DNA from 2 places in the Lentibacillus cibarius genome. Region 2 is predicted to be linked to the other one. Evidence: riboswitches for the same ligand, from Rfam matches in the RefSeq annotation. Region 2 holds a riboswitch; the other holds the start of a gene.
The links. A riboswitch is a leader RNA that binds a small molecule or an ion and turns the genes downstream of it on or off. The one in region 2 is predicted to bind FMN.

Region 1 (7,751 bases), 1.9 Mb from region 2:
TTTGAGTGTGCCTAGTGCACCTTCCAGCAATTTGCCTGTAATAAACTCATTAAACCGGGCTACAACAACACCGATTTTCAAATCCGTTCCTACAAGACTTCCTTCGACTATTTTTCCCATTTCAATCATCTCCTTTTTTAAGACTGTTGGCTTGAGCCTGTATGATGGTTGCGCGACTTTCGGCTTGGGCCGCGCAACTTTCCTCGTTTTCGCGCGACTTTTCCGGTTGTTCAGTTCTGTTGTGATTGCAGTAAATGTCCCATTTTGTGTACCTTTGTATAAATGTAATGTTCGTTTTCTTGTCGAACATCGGTCTCAAGCGGTATCCGTTTTTCTACCTGAATACCATACGACTGCAGTTCGTCAAGTTTCTGCGGATTGTTGGTCAACAGTTTCACTTGTGTTACACCCAAATCGGTTAAAATCTGTGCGCTTATCGCATAATCGCGCATATCGGGAGCAAATCCCAGCTGCTCATTTGCTTCCACTGTATCCATTCCGTCATCCTGCAAATGGTAGGCACGTAATTTATTCAAAAGCCCGATTCCACGACCTTCTTGACGCATATAAATCAGTACACCTGAGCCGGCCTCATCAATCTGTTTCAATGCTTCATTCAGTTGAGGGCCACAATCACAACGGTAAGAAGCGAATACATCGCCGGTCAGGCATTCTGAATGCACTCGGGTAAGGACGGGCTCTTTTGGATTGATTTTTCCTTTAACGAGCGCTATATGTTCCTTCCCATCCAAATCATTAGTATAGCCATACACACGAAATGTTCCAAACGCAGTCGGCAGTGTAGTCTCTACTTCCCGTGTGACATGCATCTCATACTGTTTGCGATACGTAATTAGGTCAGCGATCGTTATCAGTTTTAAATCAAATATTTCTGCCATTTCCTGCAAGTCCGGGACACGGGCCATTGTACCGTCATCTTTAATGATCTCACAGATAAACCCTGATGGGAATGCGCCGCATAATGCAGCCAAATCAGCAGATGCTTCCGTATGACCCGGGCGCTCTAACACTCCCCCACCCTTGGCAATGAGTGGAAAAACATGACCTGGCCGTTTAAAATCTGCCGCCACCGTATCGGGGTGAGTTAATGCGCGAATCGTCTTTGATCGATCCTCCGTACTGATGCCTGTCGCTGTTTCCCGATGATCAATGCTGACAGTAAATGCTGTCTCAAATGGATCGCTGCTATCATTTGACATGAGTGGGAGTTTTAATTTCTTTGCCAGATCCGGTTTGATGGATGTACAGACAAGTCCTTTTGCATGCGTGATCATAAAATTAATCACATCGGGCGTGGCCTTTTCCGACAGCGCAACCAGATCACCCTCATTTTCCCGGTTTTCATCATCAACGACAATGACTGGTCTTCCTTCTTTTAAATCATGAATTGCTTCCTCAATTGTATGAAACATGTTGTCCACTTCCTTCGTTTATTTTTAATTTTGTTTGTGCTGTTTGCCTACCAAATGATGAACATGTTTGGCCAGCACATCACATTCTACATTGACACAATCCCCTTCAACTTTGTTACCTAGTACGGTTTGTGAAACGGTATGTGGAATGAGCGACAGCGTCACTTCATTACCACTGATTCCGAACACCGTCAAGCTGACACCATCGACTGCCACCGAACCTTTCACGATAAAGTAGTCGGTAAGCTCCGGTGGAATGTCGACTGTATAATAGACCGCATTTTCCTGCTTTGTTTTTCCGACGATCGTTCCCGTCCCGTCCACATGACCAGTGACGAAATGACCGCCGAACCTGCCATTTGCCGGCATAGACCGTTCGAGATTCACTGAAGATCCTTCCTCCAGTGTGCGAAGTGAAGAGGCTTTGATCGTTTCCGGCATAACATCCACTGCAAAAGCATCATCGTCTGCATCGGTAACCGTCAGGCATATACCATTAACCGCAATGCTGTCTCCGATTTGTACATCATCCAGTACAACCGCCGCTTCGATGGTCAGCCGTACCGCCGTCTTAGAAACCTCCTCCAGTTGCCTGATTCTTCCTATTTCCTCAACAATCCCGGTAAACATGTGTATCTTCCTCCTGTGGTTCAGCAATCAATTTTATATCTTCATCAATCGTTTCCACTGACTTGATGACCATCGGCAAAACATCGTTCATAGCGTTAAATCCCTTACCTCCAATAACACCAGGCGCATCTTTCCCACCAATCAGTTTTGGTGCTATGTACTGAACAAGCTGATTGATGTGACCCCCCATAAGAAAAGATCCGTGGACTGCTGATCCGCCTTCAACAAACAATGACATGATGCCGTGGTGTCCCAAATAACGCAGGATGGTATCCGGATCAATTGCCGGAAGTGAAATTACGGTCACCCCAAGTTTTTCATAAGGGGGGATCGCTGCAGCTCCTACCTGATTTCCGGTAATGATCCAGGTCTCTGCTTTTTGATCGGTCACAACACTGGACGTAAGTGGTGTGCGTAGGGTTGAATCAAGTATGATACGGAGCGGATTTTTCGCGCCGTTTGGCAAGCGGGAAGTCAGGCTCGGATTATCCGCGAGCACCGTATTTACCCCGACTAAAATAGCATCATGCGTATGACGATATTGGTGCACATCCATACGTGCCGCCTCACCAGTAATCCACTTGCTGTCCCCGGTATGTGTCGCGGTTTTCCCATCAAGGCTGACTGCTGTCTTTAAGGTTACAAATGGCTTTCCGGTCTGTGTGTAATGAAAAAATGTACGATTGACCTTCGCAGCTTCTTTTTCCAGCACGCCAAGCTTCACATCAATGCCCGCCATACGCAGCTTGTCAATACCACGCCCGGCGACTTTTTCATTCGGGTCCATAACCGCAATGACTGCACGCCTGATTCCAGCTTCCACAAGCAAATCAGCACACGGCGGTGTTTTTCCGTGGTGACTGCACGGTTCGAGCGTGACATAAATATCTGCCCCTTTCGCCTTATCACCCGCCATCTGTAGCGCGTGTACTTCGGCGTGGGCCTCTCCTGCCTTCAAATGTGCTCCCATTCCAAGAATTTCACCGTTTTTGACGACAACTGCGCCAACCGGGGGATTAGGACTAGTTTGCCCCGTGGCAGACCTTGCCAGGTTTAAAGCAAATTCCATATAGTATTCATCATTCACACCGTACACCTCCACGATCAATTGAAAGCAGTCCTGTTTCTTATGTTTATATAAATTCAGTGCATAAAAAAACCCCTGAGATTTCCCTTCAGAGGTAGACGAGCAGAATTTTTTCAGGTATGTATCATATAACAAAACAGCCACACAAGTAACGATACCGTTTACCTGCATGCAGTCCAGTTGCATACCAGCTAAAAAATTCCTTCTCCCATCCAGACTATCACTGTCGGTCCCGGACTCACACCAGGTCCACCGCTTGGTTTTAATCATAACCGCACGGGTCACGGACTTTGAAGCTGTGCCTCATCACCGTCGGTAGGGACTTTCACCCTGCCCCGAAGGAATATCTTATATGTTCCATTATTTTATTTTGACTGATTATTATTAAATGTACCTCATTTGGACGGATTTAGTCAATAATTATATTTGGGAATTACTTAAAATAATACCTTCGCCGGTCTGATCTATTCAATTAAATACTAGGGGTTAGTCTGCTATAATACAGATAGATTTCTAGAAGAAAGGGGCAGCGACATGCAATTGGAAAAAGGATACATGAACGGAATTACTGATGTTGCCGGGGTTCAAGTCGGTCATGTAACGCTATACAAAAAAGTGAATAACGAGGATACGATATGTACCGGAGTTACTGCGATCCTTCCCCATGACGGTAATCTATTTCGGCAAAAGGTCCGAGCAGGCAGCGCAGTGATTAATGGCTACGGAAAAACAGCCGGCCTTGTACAAGTGGACGAGCTTGGTTTGCTGGAATCACCGATTATGCTTACGAATACATTCAGTGTTGGTGCGGTTTTGCAAGGGACACTCACCTATATGCTTGAACAAGACCTAGCGATTGGTGATACAGAAAGTTCCTTAAATATTGTCGTTGGCGAATGCAATGATAGCTATTTAAACACCATGCGGATGCAGGCGGTCAAACCAGAACATGCCATAGAGGCGATCCAATCCGCATCAGTTGGTCCGGTGGAAGAAGGTGCGGTTGGCGCGGGCAAAGGAATGGTCTGCTTTGGGTATAAGGGTGGGATTGGAACATCCTCACGTATCGTTGAAGGCTATACCGTCGGCTGTCTCGTACTTAGTAATTTCGGCAAACGGGAAGAAGCACTTTTCGCCGATTTCAGCCGGGTTCAGCTAGACACCCCGGATGGATCTATCATGATGATCATTGCTACAGATGCACCCCTTTACGACCGGCAGCTACAGCGGCTTGCTAAACGTTGTGCCGCGGGACTTGGCAGGACCGGCAGCCACATTGGTCATGGAAGCGGGGACGTTGCTATAGCCTTTTCTACAGCCAATACGTATCATCATCAATCTGATTCGCATTTAGAGAGCATGTCATTTCTTCGTGACGATTATCCCGTAATGAATGGACTTTTTCAAGCTGTCGTGGAGGCGACAGAAGAAGCGGTCATCAGCTCGCTCCGCAATGCGGAAACAACAGAAGGACGTAAAGAACGCGTTGTGGAAAAGGCACCGCTGGAAAAATAAATCTAGCGGTGCCGAACGTGATTCTGGTGATTTCGCTCCAAATTCTGGCGGTTTCGTTCCAAACTTTGGCGTTTCCGCCTCGAACTCTCGCGTTTTCAATGTATCTACCACTGTTTCACTTTAAATTCTAACTGTTCTTCCGCTTCCGGCGATTGTTCATCTTTAAACCGCTGGAAAAATGCATCTATTTTAGCAAATGCCCATTGCAGTGCCAGTCCCTGCATTGCAATACCAAGGACGGAGGTGGAGGTCAGTGCCCAGATGGAGATAGCCTGTTCAATCTCAAATACTTGGTGCCCAAAAAAGAGTAAATAACCAAACACAACCATTGCTGCTTCCAAAAAGCTTCCAACAGATGTCTCTACCGCCCGGATAATCACCATTTCCGTACATAGTAAAACGAGAACAAATAACAGGATAAGTGATTTGGACTGAATTGTAGTTTTTCAACAAAGGGAACGACATAGTACTTGGTAATCGTTTTAATCCTGAACAAATAGATGATGCGGACAATTCTAGCCATTTGAAAAAACTGATCAAATGGGATAATGGCAATGAAAAGAAATGGATTTTGCTTGATAAACGCCCATTTCGCTTGGGATGTTAGGAAACGTACATTAAAGTCGATAAAAAACACTACCCACACCACCCAGCTGATCGTTGCATTATAGGTGTCATCCGTCCATATAGTTACAATGGTTAGCATTACTAGGAAAATCATCATGGTTTCATAGATTGTTTTCATCGTTTTTTGCATGGATATCCCTCTTTTTCCTTTCATGGCCATTATATTAGAAAACCTCGGCATTCGTCTCGCGTTTATAGCGAGTGCCGAAGCTTTTCTTATAAGGTCTTCCAAAATTTATACCTTTTGACGTTACGAAAAAACGCCAGGGCACGTAACCCTGGCGTTATACTGAGTGTTTCAAAGCGACGGCCGTTAGTTAGCCAGCACGTCCTGATATTCCGGTGTTTGTTCCATCTTATCCACTACATACGGACACGTCGGTTTAATTTTCTTTCCTTCCTCTCTTGCAAAGGACACCATTTTTTCTGTGAGTTTACCGGCAATTCCCTGACCACGTAGTTCCTCGGATACATACGTATGATCCACATCCAGCTTATCGTCCCCAATCGGCTTAAAAGTAATCTCCGCCGTTGGATTTTGTTCATCATCCCCGATGTAGAATTTGCCGTTACCTTTTTTAATGTCCATCATAACCAGCCTCCTTACAATTTTGACAGTAATTTTTTGTTTACGAGAAGTTTTCCCGTCTCAAGCAAAAAATAATCTCCCCCGGCTTTTATCCGCCCCATGGCAATGTTACAACTATCGCCATAACAAAGATGATCATCAAATAGTTGACCGACACGAGAAACATTTTACGCGCCCATTTCATATCATCTTTGACAAACAGCCCGCTTATTGCCAGTGCTAAATAAGCGACATTAAGCACGGTTGCAATGACAACAAATGCTGTACCTAGCGAAAATAGGTAAAAAGGCAGCGGCAGAAGGCAGGCAATATAAATGGCCATTTGCCTTTTCGTGATTTCCATGCCGTGAACGACTGGTAGCATTTTTACATCCGCCGCCTTGTATTCATCATATTTACGAATGGCGATGGCAAACGTATGCGGCATCTGCCAAATGAAAATAATAAGTGCCAAAATGATGGGTACAATGTGCGACACTGGCGCAAGTGCGGCCCAGCCAATTAACGGTGTCACCGCACCAGAAATACTGCCGATTACCGTGTTCAATGTATACCGGCGTTTGGACCACATAGTGTATGGCACTACATACACAAACCAACCAACAAACGTATACTGCACAGCCGCGGCCGTCGTAAACATCATTAGAATAAAGCCTACTGCACTCGCTGTGATTCCAATCCACAATACCGCCCTTAGTGGTATCGTTCCAGTTACGGTTGGACGGGATTTCGTTCTACTCATTACCGTATCGATATCAACATCGTACCAGTTGTTGATCACAAGCGCCCCAGCCATCACTAGCGTACTGCCAATAATCGTCAGTAAAAATGTCCCAGCGTTCGCTGCAAACGAAGCACCAGTAAAATAAACTGCTAGCCAGAAGCCAGCAAAAATCGGAACCGCATTGGCAATCAAAACAGGAAATTTAAATAGGGACTTCAAATCAGCAGCGAGTGTTTTCCCGCTTTGCTTATTCGAAACAAAATCGGTTTGATTTATATTTGATGAGGTAATAATTTGTCTGCTCATTTGATCATCCTTTAAACGTTATACTAAAACACTTTCCTATTTATTATACAATGTTAACACAGTTTACGTAAGCAGAAAGAATTGCTAATAGTTGTTTTCTGCTCCTATGCATTCCAAATGCTACTTTCTGACGTTATAAACAATACTGGACAACCTTTTCGGCGAGCAAATGTCGTTGAAGATCTTCCGCATACGCTTCGGGATCCATATTATTTATCCGCTCATCAGCATCATGAGTGCCCTTTTTCGGGAATCTCTACGGCAGTCGGGCGCTCATCCGCATCATGAGTGCCCTTTTCTGGGAATCTTTACGGCATTTGGGCACTCATCAGCTTTATTCAAGACTTTTTATGTAACACAAAAATAGCATACCTATTTAGTATGCTATTTAACTTGTTTATTCAGTTTTCTCCATTCAACTGCCTTATCGCTCACACGTCTCTTTAGAACAAGATTCTTTTAGGTCACAAGCGCCACATTTACCTTTTGAACCCTTTTTAATGTGTCGAAATAGCGTATATCCACCATAGCCAAAAACCAATGCGATAATCAAAATATTTATCAAAGGAATAACCCCCCGGGATTTTTCAATTTAAAAAAATGCTAAACCAATCCGGTAAATCAACCATGTTATGATATATGCTGCGACAAGTGGGTAAACAATCGCAAAAATTGTCCACTTAACTGATTTCGTTTCCCGTAAAATTGCCGCAACTGTTGCTAAGCATGGTACGTAAAGCAATACAAAAACCATAAATGAATATGCTGAAACAGGGGTAAAAAAGTGACTAAGCATCGTACCTAATTCACCTTCTGTCACCGCATAAATGATAGACATCG
Region 2 (7,751 bases):
ATTCAAATGATTTTAATTTTACTTCAATCATTTTTATTATCCTCCATACCATTCACCATTTCAACTTACCATATCTATTTTATTCTTTTTTATTAAGTTCCTCAAGGATTGGTGTCTAATTGTGATGATTTCATGACGATAGGCAATTGACAGGCCTTAACGAATTGCCTAAACTTGTATTGATATAGTAAACGCTAAGTTGAATCCCAAAGCACTAAAGGAGAGGGGAAACGTGAATTCGACAAACGATAATTCAATAAAAGAGGCACTCAACGAACGCAGCGGCTTGCAAGTGTGGTGGCGTCTCTTACGTCCACATACACTGACAGCATCTATTGTTCCGGTATTTGTTGGAACGATGTTTGCACTGACAGAGGAGCATATTAACTTATTATTATTTTTAGCTATGCTTTTGGCATCCATCCTTATCCAATCTGCCACCAATATGTTCAACGAATATTATGACTTTATTCTGGGGTTGGATAATGATAAATCAGTCGGCATCGGTGGTACGATTGTCCGGGATGGTATTTCACCAAGAACGGTGCTTCGATTAGCAATTACGTTTTTTGCCATTGCCATTTTGTTAGGTGTTTATATCTGTATGGCATCAAGCTGGTGGATTGCTGTCATTGGCATCGTGTGTATGTTATTCGGTTATTTGTATACAGGTGGTCCGTACCCGATTGCCTACACACCATTCGGCGAGCTTTTCTCCGGATTTTTTATGGGGACGGTCATTATTGGAATCAGCTATTATATTCAAACATCAACACTGACAAGTTCGGTCATTTGGCTGTCGATACCGGTTGCGATTTTTATCGGGGCAATTATGCTTTCCAATAACATCCGTGATCTTGATGGAGATAAGGAAAATGGGCGGAAAACAGTCGCCATTCTGCTCGGACGGAAAAATGCCATTAGATTCCTGGCCATTTTATTTATCACCGCATACAGCTTAACCGTTATTTACATGATTACCGGAATTTTACCGATGTGGTCAATCCTGGCATTTTTAAGTATTTTTAAGGCAGCTGACGTTATTCGCAAATTCCGCGGCAAGACGAACTCGCTAGAAATGATGCCGGCCATGGCTGCCACAGGTAAAACGAACACAATGTATGGTTTCCTAATTGGCATTTCATTATTGGTCAGTGCCTATTTGTAATGAGAGGGGACTTATCTCATGGACTTTTCCGAAACATTAATGGAAACACTCGGTATTGAGACAAAGCTACTTGATGAAAATCTTGTCATCATGACCATGCCCGTTGATGAGCGTACACACCAGCCTGCAGGATTCTTGCACGGAGGTGCAAATGTCGCATTAGCCGAATCCGCCGCAAGTATCGGCGCATATATGAACATTGATAACGAAAAGTTCGACGTGTTTGGCATCGAAATCAATGCCAATCATATCAAATCCAAGCGCGAAGGTATTGTTACCGCCAAAGCAGAACCTTTGCATAAAGGAAGACAAACGATGGTGTGGGAAGTGCGGATCACCGATGAGCATAACCGACTTCTGTGCATATCCCGTTGTACCATTAGCGTCGTTCCTAAGAAAAAGTAAATGAAAGCGGGAGTGTCATGATGGCACTCCCGCTTTTTTAAAGTTCCTTATGCTGCTAAATTCGTCTGTTTTTGCTCTATCCAAGCCTTCATTTTAATAAATACGGGTACAAATAAGACGCCTACAATAACTCCCTTAATCATATTAAAAGGCAGCACTCCACCGGAAACTGTTATCCATTTCACCGTGGTTGCAGCCATTTCGGGAGCTCCTGTAAACCAAGCATAAGCCGGTAAGATCAGGTAATAGTTTAAAACGCTCATCCCAATTGCCATAACAATGGTACCAGTTACCAGCCCTGAAACCACACTCTTGACACCTTTTGACCGATGGTACAGTACAGCTACTGGTACGACAAACATAACCCCTGCAAAGAAGTTTGATGCCACACCTATCGGATCGCCGGCACCGGATACAACTAGATATAACAAATTTTTAATCCCTTCTACAATAATACCAGCCACCGGTGAAAATATCAGTGCCGCCATCAATGCCGGTACTTCACTGAAGTCTATTTTTAAATATGGTGGTAAAAATGGCAGTGGAAAATTCAAAAAGAATAGCACCAAAGAAATCGTTCCTAGCAATGCCAGGACAACAAGTTTAACTAATTTTGATGATTGCGCGGTTGGTCGCATCACCCGTCTCCTCCTTCATCCTCACCGATTCGCATCTTACACTGATGAAGGGTGAGCCGTATCCTGTCGCGTCTGGTTTTCGGTCCAAAACGTTAAACCGGAAACCTATCATAAAAAACCCTAAAACCTATTAGGGGCTTTAGGGTGTCACGTCACAGGAAAGTTAAGGTACACGCACGCATGCACCGAATTCCGGCTCGTCATCTTCTCCCATCCAGACTGTAACTGTCGGTCCCGGACTCACACCGGGTCCACCGCTGCATTCATGCAGACGGGTCACGGACTTAAAACAGCATAGTGCTTCTTACCGTCGGTCGGGAATTGCACCCTGCCCCGAAGATGGAATCGATATGTTATTTTACATGTATTATACTACAATTTTCTTTCATTGAAAAGTCATTTGCAGCTGTGAAATTAATCTTTCTACGACGTCTTCAACCGAATTTGAAGGTATCTAGTCATCTAATGGATTTAAACTTTCTTCACCCGTCATTTCAGACAGCATAGTAACAAGTAATTCTATCTCCTCATCCATATCCTTAAGACTAGACGTTTCGACAGGTGAGTGCATGTACCTGAGTGGCAGAGAAACCAGTGAAATGGGAACACCGGGACCGGTCAGTCGCATACGGTCTGCATCTGTCCCTGTCATACGTGGTGTCAGTTCATACTGTACACGAATATTCCGTCTTCTAGCTGTTTTTTCGAGCATCTTATTGATTTTAATGTTAATGGGAGCGCCTTTTGCCAGTACCGGACCGCCATCAAGTTTAACATCGCCGTGTTTATTTTTATTCACACCTGGATAATCCGTGGCAAATGTAACATCACAAGCGATGGCCATAGTTGGCTTAATACCGGCAGCAGCAAAATACGCACCTCCCATATTTGTTTCCTCATTTACGGTACTGGCCGCATAAACACCAACATCGCTTCCTCTATCTGAAAGCCGCCGCAGAACTTCAGCAACAATAAATGCCCCTGTCCGATTATCCAGACCGCGGCCGGATACATACCTGTCCATTAAAAGCTCTGGATTAGTCTTATAAACAGCCAAATCACCTATCTGTACAAACCGCTCCGCTTCTTCCTTTGTTTTATAACCGCAATCAATAAACAAATCTTCTAATCCGAAATCGTTTTTCAGGCCACCATGGTGTTGTGCATTGACACCGATAACCCCCGTTGATTCAGCGTTGTGCCCAAGTACGGTCACTTTCATTCCAACAGCAGCCTTTGGATTTATGCCACCCATTTTATCAAAATGAAGAAATCCCTCATCATCAATGCGGTTAATAACAAGTGCAATTTCGTCGCAATGACCTGCCAATAATACTTTAAATTCAGCATCCGGATTTATAATTCCAATTGCATTGCCGGCATTATCCGTCTTGATTTCATCCGCAAAATCCTTTACATAGTTTATCCATTTTTTCTGAATGGCCACCTCATCACTTGACGGTGACGGTGTATGCAACAAATCCATTAAAAACGACCTGTTCGCCTGCTCCATCAAAAAACCTCCCTCTCATACTCTTCCATACAATCATAGCAAATTTTTTCCACGACGCGTAGCCACACGAATAAATGCCCTATTGTAGATAATATAAAGCGAACCAAGCACTTTAATTTACAGAATATTCTTCTTCAGGTACACTTTAGAAAGAAAATGGTAAAAAAAGGAGCGTCGACTAATGACCCTTGAGCAATGGTTTGAGCAAGGCATGGACCCGGACACATATATAGAATCGATGCAGAAAAACAAAGAAAACTTACTACATATTTACGACCATTTCACATTACCGGAGGATGAGCAGTTTATTCGGAACTTGGCAGCGCATGACCTTCGCGTTATTGTGCTCACGGAGGACTGGTGTGGCGATGCGATGCTCAACACACCTATCTTGCTTCGTCTCACTGAACAGGCTGACATACCGGTTAAATTCCTACCCCGAGATGAAAACCTTGAGCTGATGGATCAATACTTGACTAATGGAACATCACGATCAATTCCCAAGTTCATTTTCATCGATAGCAATGGAAAAGAAGTGGCGGTATGGGGACCGAGAGCGGAAGAAATCCAGGAATTCGTCGACCATTCCAGACAGCAACTACCACCAAGCGATCACGATGATTATAAGGAAAAGTCAAAAGAAATACGCCGATTTATGACTAAATCCTTTCGTGACAATACTGACTTCTGGCAGGAAGTTTATGAAAGCATCAAAACCACTTTGAAAAGAAATTTGAATCTGTAATACTGGAACAGAAGATTTTTAGTTAAAGAAAAACCCGAGTCGATTCAGATATTTCTGAATCAACTCGGGTTTTTTGCTTAATGAAATAAGCGCAGGGAAAACACATATCGTTCGTATTTAGAACTGATTTGTTTAGTTTTTTTCCCAGTCTCTTCCTTATCATGACGGAAACATCTTTCAGCAAATGTCAATCACGCCCGTGTATGGACTGCAATTACCTTTTATGGCGTATGAAAGTTTTGGACCTTTGCCAATACTATGTGTGTAATTTTAATGGATTATCGTCATGCTATGATACATCCGGGCACGAACACAGAACAAAAGGAAGCGTCCTTGCAAGTAAAAGTTATATCGCTAAATTTTATAGTTTTTTATAAGGTCCTCCTAAGTCTATATTTTCTGACGTTACTAAAAACATGGGCAGGTGAACAAAGTGAATCTCGAAGTATTTAAACATATTTATTTCCGTATGCCGGCAGCTGTAAGGCTTCTCCTGTCTATTTTTGTACTCATGATCCTATTTGGATTTATCATTCACCTTGTCGAGCCAAATCAATTTCCATCCGTTTTTGATGGTGTATGGTGGGCGTTTATCACCGGCGCAACAGTCGGTTATGGTGATTATGTTCCACTTACTGTTCCAGGCAGAATCATTGGCATTCTTCTTCTACTTTCCGGCGGTGGCATGCTGACATTTTATATTACGACGCTCGCCGCAACCACTATTAATCATGAGAATAAGCTTTCAGAAGGGAAAGTCTCTTTTAACGGTAACCACCATATCGTAGTCATCGGCTGGAATGAGCGAACTAAACAGCTAACAGATATGATTGCCGATAAGGATTCTAACCAAGAAGTCGTGCTAATTGACCGGACATTGGACAAATTACCTTATCGTCATTATCCAGTTCATTTCATCCATGGAGATCCGAGCGAGGATGCCGTATTAATACAGGCCAATATTAAAGCCGCTGAGGCCGTCCTCATTTCGTCAGATATTACCATTGACGAGCGAAAAGCGGATATTAACACCATCTTATCCATCATCGCTGTTCGTGGGAACAATCAAGATGTCTCAATAAATGCAGAAATTCTAACCATCAGCCAAGTAGAAAATGCCATTCGGGCGGGTGCGGACACCGTTATAAGCTCAAATGATTTTATGAGTACACTGTTTTACCATGAGCTCTTCCATAAAGAACAGACAAAACCTTTTGAAACAGTGTTAACACTACTAAATAATCAACAATTTAACCACATTCCGCTTCCAGATAAGTTGGATGGAAACACCTTTAAAGAAACGGTACTGTTCTTCCTGGAAAACGGTGAACTTTTACTTGGAATAATTCGTGATGGCAAGTGGCATATGAATCCACGACCTGACATGGAACTTGACAAGGATGATACATTAATCATCCTCTCATCCTGGTAGTAACAATTCTTCTACCTTTCGCAGCACAGCTTCACCGACTTTCCTAGTTTCACGGTTCAAACCGGGATCAGCTACGGAAAAATCCAAGGTATCATTTTCATCGCTTTTTGCCGTTTCCGGGTATTCAAAATTAAGTAAATACGGCTTCTCTAGCCGTATTGTTACCCCCGGAAAATCTAATGAACCTTGAACGGCATAAAATGGAATACGCATTAAATAGTGTATGCCTTGGTCATTAATAATCAATTCAATTATCGATTGTTCATAATCCCAATTCGTTCGGATAATTGAACCTCCTGGCCTAAATCTCTCTTCCAGCACATAAAGTGGGTATATGTTGTTTTCCATCAAAGAGTGTAACGGAATCATGCCAGTTTACCTCCCTCGTTTTACAAAAGAAGCGTTATTCATTATTTTTTGCTCGAAAACAAAATATATGCTAAAATATCTTATTGTGTTAAAAGAATCGAATACAATATAGGAGTTGTTCAGCATGGGAGATAAGTTTGAAACTGGTAGATTTTAGAAGGAAAAGTTACCGGCATTCAGCCATATGGGGCATTTGTTGCTTTAGATGAAGAAACACAAGGTCTTGTTCATATTTCCGAAATAACACACGGCTATGTTAAGGATGTTCATGAGCACTTGGCAATCGGTGATGAAGTGAAAGTGAAGGTCTTAAGTGCCGATGAAGAAAATAACAAAGTTTCTTTATCCATCCGAGCAACCGAAGAACCGCCAAAAAACAATCCAACAAACCAGAAAAAGTATGAAGCTAATCAGTCGGATAACACAAATGCCGGTTTTAATACATTGAAAGATAAACTTGAGGAATGGATAAAACAATCAGAAAGGTAGAACAAGTAAGATCAAAGGCGAAAGCACCCTTGCAGGATAAAACCATCACGCCCTGCGCGTGCGCCACACTAGTACGCCCTGCACGTCGGAGCCGGACGTGGCTTATCTTGCAAGTAAAAGTTATATCGCTAAATTTTATACTTTCTTAACTAACAAAAAAGAGGCTTCTTCAAATATGCGTCATGAAAGACGAATTCGGCATATTTGAATTTGCCTCTTTTTATGATTTACCAATAATGTCCAACGCCAAACAAAGAACTTACATACCACCCATTAGCCCCCCTTCCATACGTTTACATTCGTTTATATACGTTATGTTACACAAAAATAGCTCTAGCTTGAATGAACAGCGAGAAATTAGGTAAAGTAAAAAGTACAAGGAGGAATATATATGACACATATCAGTTTTTCATGCACAAATGCATATCAGTTTTTCAAGCAAGAAGAAATGGACTACTTGAACGATTATATAGAAACTGCTCACTACAAACTTCATGAAAATACCGGTCAGGGCAGCGATTTTTTGGGGTGGCTCGATTTGCCGGAGAACATGGACAAAGAGGAATTCACGCGGATTAAAACCGCCTCAAAAAAAATCAAAAACGACTCCGATGTGCTGCTCGTTATTGGGATTGGCGGTTCGTATCTGGGGTCACGTGCGGCCATTGACATGCTTAATCATTCCTTTCAAAACTTACTTCCCGGGGACAAACGCCAAGCTCCTCAAATCATTTTCGCGGGTAATCATATCAGTTCGACATACATAAGTGAGCTGCAAGACATACTCGAAAATAAAGACGTATCCATTAACGTTATCTCTAAAAGTGGAACTACGACCGAGCCGGCGATAGCCTTCCGAGTTTTCCGTAAATTCCTTGAAGACAAATATGGTAAAGAAGAAGCGAGAAAACGAATCTACGCGACAACTGATAAAGAAAAAGGTGCTTTAAAAACCGTTGCGGAGGCAGAAGGATACGAAACATTCGTCATTC

Region 1: it holds a riboswitch for FMN, as region 2 does, so the genes downstream of both, ribD (bifunctional diaminohydroxyphosphoribosylaminopyrimidine deaminase/5-amino-6-(5-phosphoribosylamino)uracil reductase RibD) here and FFL34_RS03275 (ECF transporter S component) in region 2, are expected to answer to the same signal.

Annotation. Positions count from the first base shown of each region.
Region 1 covers NZ_VCIA01000001.1:2,519,798-2,527,548, reverse strand. The annotation lists gene ribH (6,7-dimethyl-8-ribityllumazine synthase) at 1-120, opposite strand, end outside; gene FFL34_RS12390 (bifunctional 3,4-dihydroxy-2-butanone-4-phosphate synthase/GTP cyclohydrolase II) at 231-1,433, opposite strand; gene FFL34_RS12385 (riboflavin synthase) at 1,458-2,063, opposite strand; gene ribD (bifunctional diaminohydroxyphosphoribosylaminopyrimidine deaminase/5-amino-6-(5-phosphoribosylamino)uracil reductase RibD) at 2,044-3,150, opposite strand; FMN riboswitch at 3,347-3,497, opposite strand; gene FFL34_RS12375 (DmpA family aminopeptidase) at 3,685-4,665, shown strand; gene FFL34_RS18665 (hypothetical protein) at 4,770-5,048, opposite strand; gene FFL34_RS18660 (hypothetical protein) at 5,042-5,422, opposite strand; gene FFL34_RS12365 (GNAT family N-acetyltransferase) at 5,606-5,884, opposite strand; gene cyoE (heme o synthase) at 5,970-6,911, opposite strand; gene FFL34_RS12355 (FeoB-associated Cys-rich membrane protein) at 7,336-7,464, opposite strand; gene feoB (ferrous iron transport protein B) at 7,504-7,751, opposite strand, start outside.
Region 2 covers NZ_VCIA01000001.1:648,763-656,513, forward strand. The annotation lists gene FFL34_RS03260 (isochorismate synthase) at 1-31, opposite strand, end outside; gene FFL34_RS03265 (1,4-dihydroxy-2-naphthoate polyprenyltransferase) at 233-1,168, shown strand; gene FFL34_RS03270 (hotdog fold thioesterase) at 1,187-1,573, shown strand; gene FFL34_RS03275 (ECF transporter S component) at 1,621-2,211, opposite strand; FMN riboswitch at 2,410-2,556, opposite strand; gene FFL34_RS03280 (M20/M25/M40 family metallo-hydrolase) at 2,666-3,724, opposite strand; gene FFL34_RS03285 (thioredoxin family protein) at 3,906-4,469, shown strand; gene FFL34_RS03290 (potassium channel family protein) at 4,903-5,901, shown strand; gene FFL34_RS03295 (YugN family protein) at 5,890-6,270, opposite strand; partial or broken gene yugI (S1 domain-containing post-transcriptional regulator GSP13) at 6,395-6,759, shown strand; gene FFL34_RS03305 (glucose-6-phosphate isomerase) at 7,151-7,751, shown strand, end outside.